2 regions of the Micromonospora sp. NPDC047738 genome follow, and region 2 is predicted to be linked to the other one. Evidence: predicted binding sites of a transcription regulator. Region 2 holds the regulator's gene; the other holds the start of a gene.

Region 1 (10,631 bases), on a different contig from region 2:
TGGCCGAGAACGTGGCGATGGTCCGGCCGGACGCGGAGCCCGCCCAGGTACGCGCCGCACTGGCCGCCGTCGACGCGCTGGGCTGGGCGGAGGCGTTGCCGGACGGGCTGGACACCCTGGTCGGGGCGGGCGGGCACCAGCTCTCGCCCGCCCAGGCGCAGCAGCTCGCGCTGGCCCGGCTGGTGCTCGCCGACCCGCACACGCTGGTGCTGGACGAGGCCACCTCGCTGATCGATCCGCGCGCCGCCCGGGCGCTGGAGCGCTCCCTGGCTGCCGTGCTGGCGGGGCGGACGGTCATCGCCATCGCGCACCGGCTCTTCTCCGCGCACGACGCCGACCGGGTGGCGGTGGTGGAGGACGGCCGGATCACCGAGCTGGGCTCGCACGACGAACTGGTCGCCGCCGGCGGCTCGTACGCCGCGCTCTGGCGCTCCTGGCACGGCTGAGGGCTGCCGGAGGGCCCCTCCTGGCACGCGGAAGTTCACCCGCCGGGGTGATCGGATCGGTCAGCCGACGTCGAGGGGGTCGGCGAGGAGGCGGTCGAAGGCCAGTTCGGCGGCCCCGATCAGCGCCGCGTCCGCGCCGAGCTTGGGCGTACGCAGCCGCACGTGCTCCAGGCAGGCGGGCAGCCCGTTGGAGTTGAGCCGGCTGCGGACCTGGGCGGCGGCGGCCAGGTAGAGGTCGCGCATGGTGCCGCCGAAGATGACCATCTCCGGGTTGAAGATGTTGACCAGGTTGGCCACGCCGAAGCCGAGCCAGTCACCGGCCTGCCGGACGGCGGCCTGGGCGCGGGCGTCACCCCGGTCGGCCGCGTCGAAGACGGCCAGCATCGCGTCCCGGCCCCGGGCGTCGGAGCGGCCGGCGGTCCGGAGCAGCCCGTGCTCGCCGATCTCGGTCTCCCAGCAGCCCCGGCGGCCGCACTCGCAGCGGGCCCCGTCGCGGACCACCACCATGTGGCCGACCTCGCCGCTGTAGCCGCCGTGCCCGGTGAGCCGCCGGCCGCCGGCGATGATGCCGGCCCCGACGCCGACGTCCCCGTACAGGTAGATGACGTTGTCGCAGCCGGCCGCGACGCCTCGGGCGTGCTCGGCGAAGGCGGCCACGTCCGCCACGTTGCCGACGGCGATCGGTACGTCGGTGCCCAGTTCGGCGGCGAGTGCCGCGCCGATCGGCTCGTCCACCCAGCCGGTGGTCGGGCTCAGCCGGACCAGCCCGTCCTCCCGGCGGACCATGCCGCAGACGGCGACACCGGCCCCGATGCAGATGGAGCCCGCCGGCACCGACTGGTGCATCTCCTTGACCGCGCCGGCCAGCAGCGGCGCGGCCTCGCCGGCGACCAGGTTGCGGGGCCGGTCCAGCTCCCGGCGGTCGAGCACCACACCGCCGAGACCGATCCGCGCGGCCCGCAGCCGGTCCACCTCCACGCTGTACGCGTACGCGTAGACCCGGGCCGACTCGGGCCGGACGACCAGCGAGGGTCGCCCGGCCCGGCCGGTCTCCTTCGGCGCCCCCTCGCTGACGAGACCGGCGCCGGCCAGGTCGGCGGTCAGCGCGCCGATGGTGCTGCGGTTCAACCCGAGGGCGGTGGTCAGCTCGGCGCGGGTGGTGGCGCCGTGCACGTGTACGTAACGCAGCAGTGCGCCCAGGTTCTGCCGACGGATCTCGTCCTGGCTGGGACCTGTGCGCATTGCTACGACCATTCCGGAGTAGTTCAGCGGGTGCCGGTGGCGGCGGAGCGCCGCCGCGACAGCGCGTCGACGCCGGCGGCGAGCAGCAGCACCAGGCCGGTGAAGATGTACTTCAGGCCGGAGCTCAGGTCCAGCAGTCCCATGCCGTTGATGATGACAGCCACCACCGCGCCGCCCAGCACCGCGTTGATCATCCGGCCCTTGCCACCGAAGAGGCTGGTGCCGCCGATCACCGCCGCGCCGACCGCGTACAGCAGCACGTTGCTGCCGCCGGTGTTCGGGTCGACGGACCGGTCCTTGCTCGCCGCGATGATGCCGCCGATCGCCGCCATGCCGGAGCAGATCACGAAGGCGGAGATCTTGATGCGGTCCACGTTGATGCCGGCCCGGCGGGCGGCTTCCTGATTGCCGCCGACGGCGTAGAGGTGCCGGCCGTACGCGGTGCGGTTGAGCACGAAGGTCCAGAAGACCAGCAGCACCCCGATGATCGGCACGACCACCGGCATGCCCTTGTTCGAGGTGATCAGCGGGTTGATGCTGCGCTCCTGGTTGAGCACGAGGACGGCGAGGCCGATCAGCACGGCGAGCCCGGCGATCCGGGCGAGCACCACCGCGATCGGGTCGGTGACCAGGCCGCGGGCGGCCCGGTTCCGGTGCCGCAGCAGCTGCGCGGCGGCGTACCCGAGGACCGCGACGGCGGCCAGCACCCAGCCGATGGCGGGCGGGATCCGGTCGTTCTCGATGCCGACGATGACCCCGTCGCTGATCGAGATGTTGGTGCCCTCCTTCATGAGCAGCAGCACCACGCCCTGGAAGGCGAGGAAGCCGGCCAGGGTGACCACGAAGGAGGGGATGCCCACCTTGGCCACCAGGAAGCCCAGGGTCAGGCCGATCACCACGCCGGTGGCCAGCGCGGCGAGCACCGCCACGTACCAGGGGTAGCCCAGGACGCTGACCACGTTGGCCAGGATCGCCGCGCAGACGCCGCTGGCGAAGCCGGCGGAGAGGTCGATCTCGCCGAGCAGCAGCACGAAGATCAGGCCCATTGCGATCACGGTGACCGCGGCGCCCTGGGTGAACAGGTTCGCGAAGTTCGCCGCGGAGAAGAAGACCGGGCGGACGATCGCGAAGACCACGCAGAGCACGACGAGGCCGATGACCGCGGGCAGGGAACCGAGGTCGCCGCCGCGTACCCGGGCGAGGTAGCTGCGGACGTGGTCGCCGACGGTGGGCGCCGGCGTGACGGCCGCGGGCCCTTCCTGCTGGACGACGGTGGTGGTCATCGGAGGGCTCCTGGGGTCGCGTCGGCGGGCTCGTGGCCGTTGCCCGACTCGGTGGCGAGGCCGAGGTTGCCGGAGCGGCCGGCGGTGATCAGCTCGACCACCTGCGAGTGGGTGATTTCGGTGGTCTTCACCTGGGCGACCATCTGGCCGAGGTAGAGCGCGGCGATCCGATCGGAGACGGCGAAGACGTCGTTCATGTTGTGCGAGATGAGCACCACGGCCAGGCCCTTGTCCGCCAGCCGGCGGACCAGCTCCAGCACCTGTGCGGTCTGCGCGACGCCGAGCGCGGCGGTCGGCTCGTCGAGGATGACCAGCTTGCTGTTCCAGAGCACCGCCTTGGCGATCGCCACGGTCTGGCGCTGACCGCCGGAGAGGCTGGAGACGTGCTGGCGCAGCGACTTGACGGTGCGGACGCTCAGCCCGGCCAGCGTCTCGGCGGCCAGCTGCTCCATGGTCGGCTCGTCGAGCACGATCCCGCTGCGCTTCTCCCGGCCGAGGAACATGTTCTGCACGATGTCGAGGTTGTCGCAGAGCGCGAGGTCCTGGTAGACGACCTCGATGCCGAGCCCGGCGGCGTCCCGGGGGTTGTTGATGTGCACCGGCTTGCCCTGGAAGAGGAACTCACCCGCATCGGTGGGGTAGATGCCGCTGATGCACTTGACCAGCGTGGACTTGCCGGCGCCGTTGTCGCCGACCAGCGCGGTCACTTCGCCGGGATGGGCGGAGAAGGCGACGTCGCGCAGGACCTGGACGGGACCGAAGCTCTTGTCGATCCCGCGTAGCTCCAGCAGGGGGGTTGCGGACACGGGGGTCTCCTTTGCGCGGAGGGGAGATCTCGGAACCCGTCCGGTGGCGCGCCCGCCCGGCACGGTGGGCACCGTGCCGGGCGGCGTCGCCGGAGCGGGATGGTGCGCGTACGGGTCAGCTGATGCCGGCGTCGGTGCAGAGCTTCGCGTACGCCCCGGTGCAGAGCTCTTCCTTGGTCACGAAGCCGTCGGCCACGACGTCCTTGACGTTGTCCTTGTAGATGGCCTTCGGCTCGAGCAGCACGGCGGCGACGTCCCGACCGCTCTCCGGGTCCTTCACCGACTGGCCGGTGTCCTTCCGCTGGCCCTTGGCGAGCGAGATGGCGAGATCGGCGGCCGCGTCCGCCTCCTTCTTGATCGCCTTGTAGACCGTCATGCACTGGTCACCGGCGAGGATGTTCTGCAGGCCCTGCGGCGTGGCGTCCTGGCCGGTCACCGGGACCTTGCCGTTGAGCTGGTTCTTCTTGAGCACCGAGATGGCCGCGTTGCCGAGACCGTCGTTGGCCGCGAGCACGCCGTCGATCTTGCCCTTGGTCTGGGTGAGCATCTGCTCGAAGATCACGCCGGCCTGCGCGTTGTCCCAGTCCGGAACGGACTGGTCCGGGCCCTTCACGTACTCCTTGGCGTCGAACTTCGGCTTGAGCACCGAGTCGTACCCGTTCTTGAACAGGGTGGCGTTGTTGTCGGTCGGGGAGCCGTTCAGGTAGGCGATGACCGGGCTCTTGGCGCCCTTGTCGGTCAGGCACTTGCTCAGGCCCTCACCCTGGAGCTTGCCGACTGCCTCGTTGTCGAAGCTGACGTAGTACAGGGCGGAGCCGCCCAGGGTCAGCCGGTCGTAGTCGATGGTGGCGACGCCCTGCGACTTCGCCTTCTCGAGCACCGCCTTGCCGGTGCCGGAGTCCAGGTTGACGATCATCAGGGCGGTCACGCCGCTGGTGAGCATGCCGTCCGCGATGGTGGAGAAGGCGGACTTGTCGCCCTGGGCGTTCTGGATCGTGTAGTCGACGCCGGCGGCCTTGAACGCCTCCTCCAGGAACTTGCGGTCCGCGCCTTCCCACCGCGCGGAGGACTTGCTGTCCGGGAGGATGACGCCGATCTTCGGCTTCTTGGCGCTGCCGGCCTGGTCGGAACCGCCGTTGTCACCACAGGCGGCCATGCTGCCGGTGGCCAGCAGGCCGACGGCGGCGAAGGTGAGGAAGCCCTTGCGCATGTGCACGGGTCCTTTCCGGGGGTGGGGGAGTGGTCGGTGGTTTGTTGTGTCCGGCAACGTATTCCCGTGCGTGTGACGAGCGCAAGACTGCCGAGGTCGGTAGTTTGTTGGCGGCGGTAACAATTCAGCAACGCCGCTGTCACCAGGCTGAGAGCGCTCCCCGCGCGAGGTGCGGGAAGGCCCGCGGAGCGACTCCCGGGTGGATCAGGCGGCGGCGATCGGCGCGGTGACGGCGTCGGTCAGCGCGACCAGATCAGCCGGGGCGAGCTGCAGTTGCAGGCCGCGGCGACCCGCCGAGACGTAGACCGTCGGGTGGTCCAGGGCGGACGCGTCGACCACCGTGGGCAGCCGATTGCGCTGGCCCAGCGGGCTGATCCCGCCGCGCACGTAGCCGGTGGCCCGCTCGGCCACGGCCCGGTCCGCCATGGTCGCCCGCTTGCCGCCCACCGCGGCGGCCAGGGCCTTGAGGTCCAGCTCCCCGGTGACCGGCACGACCGCCACGGTCAGCCCGCCGTCGACCTCGGTGACCAGGGACTTGAACACCCGCTCCGGCGGCACCCCGAGGGCCGCCGCGACCAGCGCGCCGTAGTTCGGCGCGTCCGGGGAGACCTGGTACGGGTGGGTGCTGTGGCTGATCTTGCGCTTCGTCAGCAGCGCTGTCGCCGGAGTGCCCTGTCCCGCCATGCCCGACAAGCTAACCCCGCCCGGCTCGGCGGGGCGAGTCGAAATCCGGGCTCAGCCCGGCACCGGCTGGCAGATCAGCACGGTCGGCGCGCCGCCCACCCGGGTGAGCATCAGGCTGGCCGCCGCCTTGCCGGCGAGCTTCAGGTCCCGGCGCAGCTGCTCCGGCTCCAGCGCCGAGCCACGCTTGAGGATCTCGACCCGGCCCACCCGGCGCTCGCGCAGCAGGGCGCGCAGCCGCTTCAGGGAGAACGGCAGCACGTCGGTGACCGTCAGGCAGCGGGCGTACGGGGTGGCCACCGGCGCGTCGGCGTACAGGTAGGCGATGCTCGGGTCGGCGAGGGTCGCGGACAGCTCCGCGGCCAGCTCGGCGACCAGGTGCGCGCGGACCACCGCCGGGTCGGGGTCGTACACGTACCGCCGGACCGCGCCCACCGGCGCCTCGGCGTCGCCGGAGCCGGTGAGCTGATGGCAGGGGGCCGTTCCGCTGCCGGCGCCGTTGTGCGGGGGCCCTTCCTCCAGCACGGTCGCGCGGCGGGGCACCTCGGCCAGCTCGCCGCACCAGAGGGCGGCCTCGACCAGGTCGCCGGCCACGCTGACCCACTCCGCCTCGGCGCCCGCCGGGATCAGCGCGTGGTCCAGCCCCGGGGCAACCTTCACCACGGTCCGCGGCACCCGTTCGGCCAGCCCGGTGACGAAATCCCAGGGCGGCGAGTAGGCGTTCGGGTCGAAGATCCGCCGCCCGGTGCCGGTCGCCCGTCGCGCCGGGTCGCAGAAGACCGCGTCCACCCGGGTCACGTCGAACGCCGTCGCGTCCCCGCATTCCACGGTGAACAGGTCGGCCAGCCCGGCCACCTCGGCGTTCGCGGCGGCCATCGCGGCGGTCACCGGATCGGCCTCCACCCCGTACACCCGGATGCCGGCGCGGGCGGCGGCGAGTGCGTCGGCGCCGAGACCGCACCCCAGGTCGGCGAGGGTGCGCACGCCGGCGGCGCGCAGCCGCGCGGCCCGCCGGTCGGCGACCACCCGGCGGGTGGCCTGCTCCAGCCCGGGGCGGGTGAGGAACATGCCGGCGGCCCCGGGCCCGAACTTGCCGACCGCTCGGCGGCGCAGCTCGGCCTGGGTGAGCGCGGCGGCGGCCAGCCCGGCCGGGAACCCCGCCGAGCGGAGCCGGGCCGCCGCGGCCAGCGGGTCGCCGCCGGCCACCTCGGCGGCCGCCGCGAGGGCGGCCGACCCCTCGGGGGTACGCAGCGCGGCGAGCTGGTCGAGATCCATCCGCCCATTCTCCCGGCCCTGGTCGGCGCCCGGTCGCCGACCTGGCGGGGGCCGGCGGGGCGGGATCCCGCGACGTCGCCGACGTGGCGGGTTTGGTGGGCCGGGACCCCGCCACCTCGCCGAGCCGGCGAGGGCGGCGTGCCGGGCCACCCGGAGGGCGGCGGTGGCGGCGACGAAGGGTTGCCAGCTCGCCGGGGGCGAAGGTGTGGGCGACACGGGGGCCATTGCGTTGGCACTCTCCTTGACGGAGTGCTAGCCGAGGAATAACCTGCGATTAGCACTCTCACCCTGAGGGTGCCAACGCCCGGGCCCTGGTGTCCGGGGGTTGAACGCCAGGCGGACCGGCACCCGCGACGACGGCCCCGCCCGGTGGCATGTGGCAGATTGACGCCGGTCGGCGTGCCGACCGGCAACGAAACCAGTACCCCAGGAGGGTATGCCCGTGACTACCGCGACCAAGGTTGCGATCAAGCCGCTCGAGGACCGGATCGTGGTCCAGGCGAACGAGGCTGAGACCACCACGGCGTCGGGCATCGTGATCCCCGACACCGCCAAGGAGAAGCCGCAGGAGGGCACCGTCCTCGCTGTCGGCCCGGGCCGGATCGACGACAAGGGCAACCGCGTTCCGATCGACGTGAAGGTCGGCGACACCGTCCTGTACTCGAAGTACGGCGGCACCGAGGTCAAGTACGCCGGCGAGGAGTACCTGGTGCTCTCCGCCCGCGACGTCCTCGCGGTCATCGAGAAGTAAGCAACCGATCAGTGTCGTTGCCCCGGTCCGGCTCGCCGGGCCGGGGCAGCGTCGCTTCGAAGGGATACCGATGGCGAAGATCCTCAGCTTCTCGGACGACGCCCGGCACCTGCTCGAGCACGGTGTCAACGCTCTCGCGGACGCGGTCAAGGTCACCCTCGGCCCGCGCGGGCGCAACGTCGTCCTGGACAAGAAGTTCGGTGCACCGACGATCACCAACGACGGCGTGACCATCGCCAAGGAGATCGAGCTCACCAACCCGTACGAGAACCTCGGCGCGCAGCTGGTCAAGGAGGTGGCGACCAAGACCAACGACGTCGCCGGCGACGGGACCACCACCGCGACCGTGCTGGCCCAGGCGATGGTCCGCGAGGGCCTGCGCAACGTCGCGGCCGGCGCCAACCCGGCCGGCCTCAAGCGGGGCATCGACGCGGCGGCGAACAAGGTCTCCGAGGCCCTGCTCGGCCGGGCCGTCGAGGTGGCCGACAAGGAGTCGATCGCGCACGTCGCGACGATCTCCGCACAGGACGCCACCATCGGCGAGCTGATCGCCGAGGCGATGGAGAAGGTCGGCCGCGACGGTGTCATCACCGTCGAGGAGGGCTCCGCGCTCACCACGGAGCTGGAGGTGACCGAGGGCCTCCAGTTCGACAAGGGCTTCATCTCGCCCAACTTCGTCACCGACGTGGAGGGGCAGGAGTCGGTCCTGGAGGACCCGTACATCCTGATCACCACCCAGAAGATCTCGGCGATCGAGGAGCTGCTGCCGCTGCTGGAGAAGGTCCTCCAGCAGAACAAGCCGCTGCTGATCATCGCCGAGGACGTCGAGGGCCAGGCGCTGTCCACCCTGGTGGTCAACGCGATCCGCAAGACCCTCAAGGTCTGCGCGGTGAAGGCTCCCGGCTTCGGCGACCGCCGCAAGGCGATGCTGCAGGACATGGCGATCCTGACCGGTGCCGAGCTGGTCGCCCCGGAGCTGGGCTACAAGCTCGACCAGGTCGGCGTGGAGGTGCTCGGCACCGCCCGCCGCGTGGTGGTCGACAAGGAGACCACCACCGTCGTCGACGGTGGTGGTCGGGCCTCCGAGGTCGCCGACCGGGTCGCCCAGATCCGCAAGGAGATCGAGGCCTCGGACTCCGAGTGGGACCGGGAGAAGCTGGCCGAGCGGCTGGCGAAGCTCTCCGGTGGCGTCGCGGTCATCAAGGCGGGCGCGGCCACCGAGGTCGAGATGAAGGAGCGCAAGCACCGCATCGAGGACGCCATCGCGGCGACCAAGGCCGCGGTGGAGGAGGGTACGGTTCCGGGCGGCGGCGCCGCCCTGGCCCAGATCCTGCCGGCGCTCGACGACGACCTCGGCTTCACCGGTGACGAGAAGGTCGGCGTCTCGATCGTGCGCAAGGCGCTGGTCGAGCCGCTGCGCTGGATCGCCCAGAACGCCGGCCACGACGGCTACGTGGTGGTGCAGAAGGTCGCCGGCAAGGAGTGGGGCCACGGCCTCGACGCCGCCAAGGGCGAGTACGTGGACCTGGTCAAGTCCGGCATCATCGACCCGGTGAAGGTGACCCGCAACGCGGTCACCAACGCCGCCTCGATCGCCGGCCTGCTGCTCACCACCGAGAGCCTGGTGGTGGAGAAGCCGGAGAAGGCCGAGCCGGCCGCCGGCGGTGGCCACGGCCACGGCCACGGTCACGGCCACCAGCACGGCCCGGGCTTCTGATCCCCGTACGGCCTGAGTCAGGGCACACCGCCCACGCGGTGTGCCCTGATCCGTATCTGCTTACGGAACGCTGACGTGGCTGGCGGTCGGCCGCTGGGCGCGCCCACACTGGTCGGCGTGAGCAGCATGTCCCGCCGCCGGGCGGCGCTGGCCGGGGTCACCGCCGCGGCCGTGGCGATCGGCTCCGCCGAGCCGGTGGCCGTCCTCACCGGGCCCCGCTCGGCGCCGCTGATCGCGGTCGGCGGCCTGGTGGTCGACCTGGTGCCCGAGCCGCTCAAGCAGTTCGCCATCGCGCTCTTCGGCCGGTACGACAAGATCGCCCTGCTGGTCGGGACGGCGGTGCTGCTGGCCGCGTTCGCCGCGCTGCTCGGCGTGCTCGCGGCCCGGCGACGCTGGGCCGGCCCGGCCGGCATCGCCGGGTTCGCCGCCCTCGGGGTGGCCGCCGCGCTGACCCGGGCCGGCGCGGACGCCGCCGACGCGCTGCCCTCGCTGGTCGGCGGCGGGCTGGGGGCGCTGACGCTCTGGGCCTTCGTCGCCGGCCCGCTGCGGGTGGATCCGGGGCCGGCGGGCCCGGCCACACCACACCGGGCCACCTCACCCGGGCCCACCCCACCCCCGGCCGTCGCCGCGCTCGCGCGGGAGGAGCCCGTCGCGGGGTGGGAGCCGCTGGAGAGCGGGGATCCGGGGCCGCGGCGGCGGTTCCTGCGCGACGTCGGCCTGCTGGCCGGGACGGCGGCGGTGGCGGGGCTCGGCGGGCACTGGCTGGCCGGCCGGCGGGGCGTCTCGGCGGCCCGGCAGGCGGTGGCCCTGCCCGCCCCGGTGGCGCCCGCCCCGCCGGTGCCGGCCGGCGCGGACCTGTCGGTGAGCCGGCTTGCCCCCTACGTGACCCCGAACCAGGAGTTCTACCGGATCGACACCGCCCTGGTGGTGCCGCAGGTGGACCCGGCGACCTGGCGGCTGCGCATCCACGGCCGGGTACGCAAGCCGATCGAGTTGAGCTTCGCCGACCTGCTCGCCCGGCCGATGGTCGAGCGCTACGTGACGCTGGCCTGCGTCTCGAACGAGGTGGGCGGGGACCTGATCGGCAATGCCCGGTGGCTCGGCGTACCGATCAAGGAGTTGCTGGACGAGGCCGAGCCGGAGGAGGGCGCGGACCAGGTGGTCGGGCGCTCGGTCGACGGCTGGACCTGCGGCACCCCGACGGCGGTGCTGCGGGACGG
Region 2 (10,631 bases):
GTGGCCACCCACTTCTCCCGGGCCCGTACGCCCCGGTCGCCGCGCCACTGCACGACCGAGCGGGACGCCGCCCAGGGCACGATCTCGTCCACCCCGACCTCGGTCATCGCCTGCACGGCCAGCTCGCCCCGGTCGCCCTTGGCGATGCCCTGCACCACCACGAGCCGGGGGACGGACGCGTCGACGTACCCCCGGGAGGTGACCGCCAGGTCGAGGGTGCCCCGGCCGACGGCGGTGACCACCGCGGCGGCGGTGCCGCCCCGGCCGTCGGCGAGCAGCAACTCCTCGCCGACCCGCAGCCGCTGGACGGTGGCGGCGTGGTGCCCCTCCGGGCCGTCGAGCGTCAGCGTGTCACCGGTGGGCAGCGCCTCGACCAGGAACAGCGGCGCCGACACCTCAGGCGTGCCCGTTGAAGGCGTCACGCATCCGGGAGAAGAAGCCGCCCTGCTTGGTCAGCTCGGCGACCTCCTCGCCGCGGGTCTTGGCGAACTCGCGCAGCATCCGCTCCTGCTCGGCGTCGAGCTTCGTCGGGGTACGCACGTCGAGGTGGACGTAGAGGTCGCCCCGGCCGGTGCCGCGCAGGTGCGGTACGCCCCGGGCGCGCAGCCTCAGCGTGCTGCCCGGCTGGGTGCCGGACTTGACGTCCACCGTCTCCTCGCTGTCCAGCGTCTTGATGGTCAGCCGGGTGCCGAGCGCGGCGGCGGTCATCGGCACGGTGACCCGGCAGTGCAGGTCGTCGCCCTTGCGGGAGTAGACGTCGTGCGGCCGCTCGTGGATCTCCACGTAGAGGTCGCCGGCGGTGCCGCCGCCGGGGCCGACCTCGCCCTGCTGGGCCAGCCGGATCCGCATGCCGTCCTCGACCCCGGCTGGGATCTTGACGGTGAGCGAGCGGCGGGTCCGCACCCGGCCGTCGCCGGCGCAGGTCGGGCAGGGGTGCGGGATGGTGGTGCCGTAGCCCTGGCAGACCGTGCACGGCCGGGCGGAGACCACCTGGCCGAGGAAGGTCCGCTGCACCGACTGCACCTCACCCCGGCCGCCGCACGCCTCGCAGGTGGCCAGGTGGGTGCCGGCCGCGGTGCCCGCGCCGGAACAGGTGGTGCAGAGCACCGCGGTGTCGACGGTGATCGGGGCCTCGACACCGAACGCGGTCTCGTGCAGGTCCAGCTCCAGCCGCAGGATCGCGTCGGCGCCCGGCCGGGTACGCGGGCGCGGCCCCCGGCTGCCGCCGGCCGCCCCACCGAAGAACGCGTCCATGATGTCCTGGAACCCGACGAACGGCCCGGCGCCGCCCGGGCCGCCCGGACCCGCGCCCCCACCGCCGGGCGCGAGCGGGTCGCCGCCCAGGTCGACGATCTGCCGTTTCCGGTCGTCCGAGAGGACCTCGTACGCGGCGTTGATGTCCTTGAACTTCTCCTGTGCCTCCGGATCCGGATTGACGTCCGGATGGAACTGCCGCGCCAGCTTGCGGTAGGCGCGCTTGATCTCGTCGTCGGAGGCGTCCCGGCTCACGCCGAGAATGCCGTAGTAGTCCCTGGCCACTGCGTTCCGTGTCCTCATGTTCGTCTCGCGTTGCGCGGTCGTCGGCCACTTTCCGGCCGGCGGCCCTGACTGGTCAGTTCTGGGCCAGCAGATCGCCCACGTAGCGTGCCACGGCCCGCACTGTGGCGATGGTGCCGGGGTAGTCCATCCGGGTCGGTCCGAGCACGCCGAGTCCACCGACGATGGTGCTGCCGGGGCCGTAGCCGGTGCTGACCACGGAGGCGGCGCGCAGGTTGTCGATCTCGTTCTCGTCGCCGATCAGCACCCGGGTGGTGCTCGGCTCGGCCTCACCGATGAGCTTGAGCAGCACGACCTCCTCCTCGAGCGCCTCGAGGATGGGGCGCAGCGAACCCTGGAAGTCCAGCAGACCACCCCGGGTGAGGTTGGCGGTGCCGGCCAGCGCGATGCGCTCCTCGTGCCGCTCGACCAGCGTCTCCAGCAGCACGCTGGAGAGCGTGGCCATGGCCGGGCGCAGCTGCGGCGAGGACTCGTCCACCAGCGCCTGGACCAGCGGCGGGGTGTCCGCCAGCAGGGTGCCGACCAGCTTCTCGTTGACCAGCCGGCGCAGGTCGGTGACGTCGTCGGCGGGGATCGGCCCGGGCAGCTCGACCAGCCGCTGCTCGACCCGCCCGGTGTCGGCGATCATGACCACCATCAGCCGGGTGGTGGAGATCGGCACCAGTTCCAGGTGGCGCACCTTGGAGCGGGCCAGACTCGGGTACTGCACCACGGCGACCTGCCGGGTGAGCTGGGCCAGCAGCCGGACCGTGCGGTGCACCACGTCGTCCAGGTCGACCGCGCCGACCAGGAAGCGCTCGATGGCCCGGCGCTCGGCGGGGCTGAGCGGCTTGACCCGGGAGAGCCGGTCGACGAAGAGCCGGTAGCCGCGGTCGGTGGGCACCCGGCCGGCGCTGGTGTGCGGCTGCCGGATGTAGCCCTCCTCCTCCAGCACCGCCATGTCGTTGCGGACCGTGGCCGGGGAGACGCCCAGCTGGTGCCGCTCGACCAGGGCCTTGCTGCCCACGGGCTCCTGCGTGGCGACGTAGTCCTCGACGATCGCGCGCAGCACGGCGAGCTTGCGGTCGTCGAGACCCATCTCCCCACCTCCTGACGCGCCTCGGCCCGCCGGCGCGCGTCGCCACCCGATTGGATCAGCGGCACGCGGTGCCGACTGAGCGTCTGGCACTCGACTGTAGCGAGTGCCAGTCTACGTCGGCGTGCCCGCCGACGCGATGATCAGCGACGGACCCCCGGTGCGGGCCGCCACGCAGTCACGCCCCCTGGGCCGAACAGCCGGACATCCCGGGCGATCTCCCCCTGGCGCGCCCTTGCCCACGGGACCTACCGTGACGTCCATGACTGAACCTCCTCGCCCTCCGGGAGCGGGGGACTCCGGCGCCCAGCCGCCGGAGGCGACCCCGCCGTCGGCACCGTTCGGCTCGTCGGCGGACGAGCCCCCCACCGCACCACTGTCCGGCGCACCGGCGGGGGGCGACTATCCCCCGCCCGGTGGCTATCCGCCGCCCTCCGGCGGCCAGCCGCCGTCGGGTGGCTACCCACCGCCGGGCGGATATCCTCCGCCGGGCGGCCACGCCGCGCCCGGCGCCGGCTACCCGACCGGCGGCGGCTACGGGCCGCCCGCCGGCTACGCCAACAACGAAGACAAGACCTGGGCCCTGGTCGCGCACTTCGGCGGCGCGGCGGCGATGTTCATCAGCGCCGGTGTGCTGGGTTGGCTCCCGCCGCTGGTCTCGATGCTGGCCCGGGGCAACCAGTCCCCGACCGTGCGCCAGCACGCGGTCGCGGCGCTCAACTTCCAGCTGCTCTGGTCGATCGTGGGCCTGGTCGGCTGGATCCTGAGCTGCATCCTGATCGGCTTCCTCGGCGTCGGCGCGGCCGTCATCCTCGGGGTGGTGTTCGGCATCCTCGCCGGGGTCAAGGCCAACGAGGGCCAGTTCTACCAGTATCCGATGAGCCTCAGCCTGATCAAGTGACCCTGACCCGGCCGGCCTCCGGGTCGGCCGGGTCCGGCATCGCTCAGGGCAGCAGGTCGCGGACCACCGCGTCGGCCAGCAACCGGCCGCGCAGGGTCAGCACGGCCCGGCCGGCCGCGTACGCGTCGGGGGCCAGCAGGCCGTCGGCCAGCGCCCGCTCGGCGCCGGCCCGGCCGGCCGGGTCCAGCACGTCCAGCGGCAGGCCGGCGGCGAGCCGCAGCCGCAGCATCACGTCCTCCATGTGCGCCTCGTCCCGGGTGAGCACCTCCCGGGCCAGGCCGGGCGACTCCCCGGCGGCCAGGCGCTGCGCGTACGCGGTGGGGTGCTTGACGTTCCACCAGCGCACGCCGCCGACGTGGCTGTGCGCCCCCGGGCCGAGGCCCCACCAGTCGGCACCGGTCCAGTAGAGCAGGTTGTGCCGGCACCGGGCCGCCGCGGAGCGCGCCCAGTTGGAGACCTCGTACCAGGTGAAGCCGGCCGCGTGGAGGGCGGCCTCGGCGGCCAGGTAGCGGTCCGCCGCCACGTCGTCGCTCGGGTACGGCAGCTCGCCGCGGCGCATCCGCGCGGCCAGCCGGGTGCCGTCCTCCACGATCAGGGCGTACGCGCTGACGTGGTCCACACCTGCGGCCACCACCTGCTCCAGCGAGGCGGCGAAGTCCTCGGCGGTCTCCCCCGGCGTGCCGTAGATCAGGTCCAGGTTCACGTGGTCGAACCCGGCGTCCCGCGCCTCCAGGGCGGCTGCGGTGGCCCGGCCGGCGCTGTGCCGCCGGTCGAGGACGGCCAGCACCCCGGGCGCGGCGGACTGCATGCCGAGCGAGATCCGGGTGTAGCCGGCCGCCCGCAGCGTCTTGAGCGACTCCGGGGTGACCGACTCGGGGTTGGCCTCGGTGGTCACCTCGACGTCGGCGGCCAGCCCCCAGGTGCGGTCGATGCCGTCGAGGATCCGGGCCAGGTCGTCGGCGGGGAGCAGGGTGGGCGTGCCGCCGCCCACGAAGACGGTGTCCACCCGGGGCGGCGGGCTGTCGCCCAGCACCCGGCCGGCGAGGGCCAGCTCGGCCAGGACCGTGTCGGCGTAGCTCTCCCGGCTGGCCCCGCCGCCCAGTTCGGCCGCCGTGTACGTGTTGAAGTCGCAGTAACCGCACCGGCTGGCGCAGAACGGGACGTGCACGTACACCCCGAAGCCGCGGGCGCCGACGGCGCGGCGGGCGGCAGCGGGCAGCGATCCGTCACGCGGGACGGATTCGCCTTCTGGAAGGACGCCGGGCATGGCCACTAGTGTGCCCGGCATGACCTCTCCGGACGCTCTCGTGCGGGTCGCCACGGCCCGTGGGGTGACCACCCTCACCCTGGACAGCCCGCACAACCGCAACGCGCTCTCCACCCCGCTGATGACCGAGCTGCTGGCCGGGCTCGCCGCGGCGGTCGCCGACGACGCGGTCCGGGTGATCGTGCTGGACCACACCGGGCCGGTCTTCTGCTCCGGGGCGGACCTCAAGGAGACCGCCGCCGCGTACGCCAGCGGGACGGTGCCGGCCGGGATGCTGGGCGACGTGCTGGTGGCGGTCCGGGAGTGCCCGAAGCCGGTGCTGGCGAAGGTGGCCGGGCCGGCGCGGGCCGGTGGGCTGGGGCTGATCGCCGCGGCCGACCTGGCGGTCTGCGCCGAGGAGGCGACGTTCGCCTTCACCGAGGTCCGGATCGGGGTGATCCCGGCGGTGATCTCGGCGACCGTGCTGCCGCGGCTGCACCCCCGGGCCGCCACCGAGCTGTACCTGACCGGCGACACCTTCGACGGTCGGCGGGCCGCGGAGATCGGCCTGGTCACCGCCGCGGTGCCGGCGGACGACCTGGACGCCGCGGTGGCACGCTACTGCGCCTCGTTGGTGAAGGGGGCGCCGAACGCCCTCGCCGGCACCAAGGAGCTGCTGCGCCGGCCGGCCGCGACCGACCTGCGCGCGGAGATCGCCGAGTTGGCCACGCGGTCCACCGGGTACTTCCTCTCGGCCGAGGGTCGCGAGGGCGTGGCCGCGTTCCGGGAGAAGCGGCCCGCCGCCTGGGTGCCCACCGGAGACTGAGGCCGACGGGTCTCCGCACGTGGGGCCGGACGCGGTCGGTGGCGGGGCGGTGACGGAACGGGAGACAACCGGTCGGACGACCCGGTTGGTGCGGCGCGGGACGTACGCTTGTCGGACTGTCGGGACAGGGGGTGCGGGTGCGAACTCGGGTTGCAGTCGTGGCAGGCGGTGTGGTGGTGGCGATCGTCGCCCTGCTCGGCGTCTGGTTCGTCACGAAGCAGTTCGGGCAGCACCTCCGCCTGCCGATGGCCAGCCGGACCTGCACCGTGCAGGCCGACGGGCGGGTGGTGCTCAGCGCCGAGCAGATGGCCAACGCGGCCACGATCGCGGCGATCGGGGTGCAGCGGCAGATGCCCGAGCGAGCCGTGGTGGTGGCGCTGGCGACCGCGTACCAGGAGTCGCACCTGCGCAACATCGCACACGGCGACCGGGACTCGCTGGGCCTGTTCCAGCAGCGCCCGAGCCAGGGCTGGGGCACCCCCGAGCAGGTCCAGGACCCGCGCTACGCGGCGAGGAAGTTCTATGCCGCGCTGAAGAAGGTCCGGGGCTGGGAGGAGATGCGGGTCACCGAGGCCGCGCAGCGGGTGCAGCGGTCGGCCTACCCCGAGGCGTACCAGAAGTGGGCCGACGAGTCGGAGGTCCTCACCCGCGCGCTGCTCGGCGACGCGACCGCCGCGGTGGCCTGCACCGTCGGGCTGACGCCGACGATGCGCGGTCCGGCCGCGGCGACGGCCCTGGTGGAGAGCCTGACCCTGGACTGGGGGCTGTCCGGCCTCACCCCACCGACCGACCTGACCGGGTTCGCCGTCCCGGCGGCGGACAGCCGCAACGGCTGGCGGTACGCCCACTGGCTGGTCTCCCACGCCGACGACCACGGGGTGAAGCGGGTCCGCTTCGGCGACCTGGAGTGGACCGCCGAGCACGGCACCTGGGACAAGGTGAAGGGCAGCCGGGCCGCGTCGACCCAGGTGCTGGCGGAGGTCTTCGCCGCCACGTGACCCGGGGCCCGGGCAGCGCGGCCGCCAGCCGGGGCCGACGCCGCCGGCGAGCGCCAGGTGGCAGTCGGTGAGCGGTTGCAGGCCGGCGAGGGCGCGCCGGTCAGCGGCCGGCGGCGCCCAGGCGGCGAAGGACCTTCGCCCGGATCGGCTCGGGCAGCTCCGGCACGTCGGCCAGCCGGGGCAGCAGCTCGGGCTCCAGCGTGGTCGCCCGGAACACCTCGCCGATGGTCACCTCGTGCGCCGGGCGCTCCACCACCTCCACCGGGTCGCCCGCGCCGATCTCCCCCTCGCGCAGCACCCGCAGGTACGCCCCGGGCGAGGCCCGGACGGTGAACCGCTTGATCAGGTCAGGTACGCCCCAGAAACCGGCGAAGGTGGTGCACGGGGTGCGCGGCTTGGTCACCTCCAGCAGGGCGGAGCCGACCGCCCACCGCTCGCCGATGACCGCCCCGGTGACGTCCACCGCGTAGGTGGTGAGGTTCTCGCCGAAGGCACCCGGACGCAGCGGCCGGCCCAACTCGGTGGCCCACCAGTCGGCGTCCTCCGCGGCGTACGCGTACACCGCCTGGTCGGGGCCGCCGTGGTGGGCCCGCTCGCCGATGAAGTCGCCGGCGACCCCGTCGAACCGGACCAGCACCGGGCCGTCGGCCGGCCGCTTGTCGATCCCGCTGCGGCCGCTCGGGTCGCCCGCCCACTCCGCCTCGGTCACCACGCCGAGGTTCACCGCCGCCAGCCTGCCCGTCATGGCGGTCAGCCTACGGGCACCACTCGGGGCGCCGGAACCGCGCCGAGCGGGCCCCTGCTCGACGGGACGCGTCAAGCAGGGGCCGTTCGGTGCACCTCAGCCCTTGACCGCCCCGGCGACCAGGCCGGAGACCATCCGGCGCTGCACCAGCAGGAAGAAGACGATCACCGGCAGGGTGAACAGTGTGGAGGCGGCCATCACCGAACCCCAGGCGGTGTCGTCCCGGCCGAAGAAGAACGTCATCGCCACCGGCAGGGTGTACTTGTGCTGGTCGTTGACGAAGGTCAGCGCGAAGATCAGCTCGTTCCAGGCGGTGATGAAGGAGAAGATGCTGGTCGCCACCAGCCCGGGCGCGACCAGCGGGAAGAGGATCCGGCGGAAGGTCTGGGCCCGGCTGGCACCGTCGATCGCCGCCGCCTCCTCCAGTTCCTTCGGCACCGCGGCCACGAAGCCGCGCAGCATCCACACCGCGAACGGCAGCGAGAAGCCCAGGTACGTGAGGATCAGGCTGGGCAGGGTGTTGTAGAGCCCGAGCCGCTGGATCATCAGGAAGAGCGGGATGACCAGCGCCTCCAGCGGGATCATCTGGACCACGAGCAGCAGGATCAGGAAGGTGGTCCGCAGCCGGAACCGGAACCGGGCCACCGCGGTCGCCGCGAGCAGCGCGACCAGCCCGCTGAGCAGCACGGTCGCCACCGCGACCAGCGCGCTGTTGAGGAAGAAGTCGGTGAACGTCACGCCCGGGATCAGGTTCCCGGTGAGGATCTCCCGGTAGTGCTGCAGGGTGGGTTCGGCCGGCACCGGACGCGGGGTCGCCGAGAAGATCTCCCGGTTGGGCTTCAGCGAGGTGGCGACCATCCAGTAGACCGGGAACGCCGCGAAGAGCGCGACCAGCAGGCCGGCACCGTTGAGGGCGATCTTCTTCACTCGTCCTCCTGCCGGAGCACCATGCGGACGTACAGGGCGGTCACCGCGAGCAGGATCAGGGTGAGGATGACCGCGATCGCCGACCCGAGGCCGTACTTGGGCGGCGGCGAGAAGGCCTCCGCGTACGAGTAGATCGAGAGCATGAACGTCGACCGGTCCTGGGTGCCGCCGGCCAGCACGAACTGCTGGGTGAAGACCTTGAAGTCCCAGATGGTGGAGAGCACCACCAGGATGCCGAAGACCGGGCGCAGCATCGGGAAGGTGACGGACCAGAAGACCCGCCACGGCCCGGCCCCGTCCACCCGGGCCGCCTCCTGCAGTTCGCTCGGCACGCTCTTCAGCCCGGCCAGCACGCTCACCGCGATGAACGGGAACGAGTGCCAGACGACCACCAGGGTCAGGATCGCGAAGAACAGCAGCGGGTCGTTGAACCAGCCGTAGCCGGTCCAGTCACTGCGCCCGAAGAGCGTGGTGGAGAGCCCGTCCGGCAGCTTGTTGAACAGCCAGGTGACCAGGCCACTGGTGTCGTCGAAAATCCACTTCCAGACGATGGTGCCGGTCAGCGCCGGGGTGGCCCAGGCGAGCATCACGCAACTGGCGACGAAGGTCGCCATCTTCTTGCCGAGGCGGTTGAGCAGCAGCCCGACCAGGGTGCCGATGATCATCGTGAGCACCACGGTCACCACGGCGAAGAGCACGGTGTTGCGCAGCACCGTACGGAAGAACGGATCGCCGAGGATCTGCGCGTAGTTGGCCAGGCCCACCCACGGCCACTCGCGGTCCCCCCGCAACTGTCGGACACTGTCCAACTTGTAGAAGGACATCATCACGACCTGACCGAGCGGCCAGAGCAGCAGGACCGCGATGACCGCCAGACAGGGCAGGAGCAACAGGTACGGGAGATGGTCCACCCGGCGGCGGCGCCGCGCGGGGGTCTCCCGCGCGGCGCCCGTCCCGGTGGCCTCGGTCAGCGTCGTCACTTGGCGTTGAGGATGCTTTCCATCTCGGTGGCCGCGTCGGCGGTGGCCTTCTCGACCGTCTTCTGGCCCTTGATGACCGAGCTGTTCATGGCCTGGGTCACCGTCTTGGTCCGGCTGACCTCGACCCACTTCGGGGTGAGCGGGGTCAGCTTGGTGTTCTGCATGGCGGTGGCGAACGCCCCCATCACCTTGTCGTTGGCGTAGTTGCCGCCGCCGACGAGGTCCTTGTAGACCGGGAAGAAGCCGAGGCTGCTGGCGAACTCCTGGTCCTTCTGCTTGCTCAGCAGCACGGTCAGGTAGTCCCAGGCCAGGGCCTGCCGCTTGCTGTCCTTCCACAGGGCGATGTCGGAACCGCCGGCGAAGGCCGGGGCCGGCTTGCCGTCCGGACCCGGGATGGGGAACGTGCCCCACACCTTCTCGATGTCCGGGTTGTCCTTCTTCATCGCGCCGCCCTGCCAGCTACCGGCGAACGCCATGGCGGCGTTGCCCGTCGCGAACTGGGTCCGGGCGTCGACCTCGTTCCAGCCGGCGGCGGCCGGCGGGGCGACCTTGTGCACGGTCACCAGGTCGGTCCAGAACTTGACCGCCCGCTGCGCCTCCGGGGTGTTGTAGCCGGACTTCCAGGTGTCGCCCTGCTTGGTGGCGATCTCCCCGCCAGCGGCCCAGAGGAAGGAGTAGAACGGCAGCTCCGAGTTGCCCGGCAGCGCGATGCCGTACTTGCCCGGCTTCTTGGCCTGCACCGTCTTGGCGGCGGCGACCAGTTCCTCCCAGGTCGTCGGCGGCTGCACGCCGGCCTCGGCGAACCAGTCGGTGCGGTAGTAGATGGCGCGTACGCCGGCGTACCACGGCACGCCGTACTGCTTGCCGTCGAGCTGGGCGTTCTTCACCAGGTCGGGCAGGATGTCCTTGCCCTCGGTCCAGCCGTTGAACTTGTCGGTCACGTCGGCGAGCGCCTCCTGGGCCGCCCAGCCCTGGGTCTCGGTGTTGCCCAGCTCGGTGACGTCCGGTCCCTCACCGCCGGCCAGGGCGGCCTGGAACTTCTTCGGCGCCTCCAGCCAGGGGATGTACTGCACCACCACGTCGGTCTCGGGGTGCTTCTTCTTGAACTCGGCCTCGACGCTGTCGAGGAACTTGGTCTGGGCGTCGCCGCCCTCGCCCATCATCCAGACCGTCAGCTTGCTGTTGTCCGCGGCCTTCTCGTCGTCCCCGGAGCCACCGCAACCGGCGAGCACCATCGCGGCCGAGGCCACGATGGCGGTGACCGGCGCCAGCCGCTTCCACCTGTTCACGCCTATATCTCCCTCGCGCCGTTTGGCACTAACCTTCTCCGCCGCACCTTAGTAGGAAAAATTCCTTTACGACAGGGGGCAGTGTGC

What was found. The regulator HrcA, encoded in region 2, represses chaperone genes, less so after heat shock. The targets are predictions, from matches to a motif close to GGTTNGCACNCTCNNNNNGAGNGTGCNAACC.
Region 1: groES (co-chaperone GroES) is a predicted target of HrcA. The motif match lies at 7,216-7,246, and genes of this name have one in related genera.

Annotation. Positions count from the first base shown of each region.
Region 1 covers NZ_JBEYSO010000008.1:52,174-62,804, reverse strand. The annotation lists gene ABZ783_RS15240 (ABC transporter ATP-binding protein) at 1-446, shown strand, start outside; gene ABZ783_RS15235 (ROK family transcriptional regulator) at 507-1,688, opposite strand; gene ABZ783_RS15230 (ABC transporter permease) at 1,712-2,971, opposite strand; gene ABZ783_RS15225 (ATP-binding cassette domain-containing protein) at 2,968-3,777, opposite strand; gene ABZ783_RS15220 (substrate-binding domain-containing protein) at 3,893-4,987, opposite strand; gene ybaK (Cys-tRNA(Pro) deacylase) at 5,192-5,671, opposite strand; gene ABZ783_RS15210 (methyltransferase domain-containing protein) at 5,723-6,943, opposite strand; gene groES (co-chaperone GroES) at 7,380-7,694, shown strand; gene groL (chaperonin GroEL) at 7,765-9,411, shown strand; gene ABZ783_RS15195 (molybdopterin-dependent oxidoreductase) at 9,529-10,631, shown strand, end outside.
Region 2 covers NZ_JBEYSO010000027.1:34,545-45,175, forward strand. The annotation lists gene ABZ783_RS29830 (16S rRNA (uracil(1498)-N(3))-methyltransferase) at 1-395, opposite strand, end outside; gene dnaJ (molecular chaperone DnaJ) at 397-1,539, opposite strand; gene hrcA (heat-inducible transcriptional repressor HrcA) at 1,613-2,635, opposite strand; gene ABZ783_RS29845 (DUF4870 domain-containing protein) at 2,895-3,533, shown strand; gene hemW (radical SAM family heme chaperone HemW) at 3,577-4,800, opposite strand; gene ABZ783_RS29855 (enoyl-CoA hydratase-related protein) at 4,820-5,605, shown strand; gene ABZ783_RS29860 (hypothetical protein) at 5,737-6,603, shown strand; gene ABZ783_RS29865 (MOSC domain-containing protein) at 6,704-7,348, opposite strand; gene ABZ783_RS29870 (carbohydrate ABC transporter permease) at 7,445-8,275, opposite strand; gene ABZ783_RS29875 (sugar ABC transporter permease) at 8,272-9,255, opposite strand; gene ABZ783_RS29880 (sugar ABC transporter substrate-binding protein) at 9,252-10,544, opposite strand.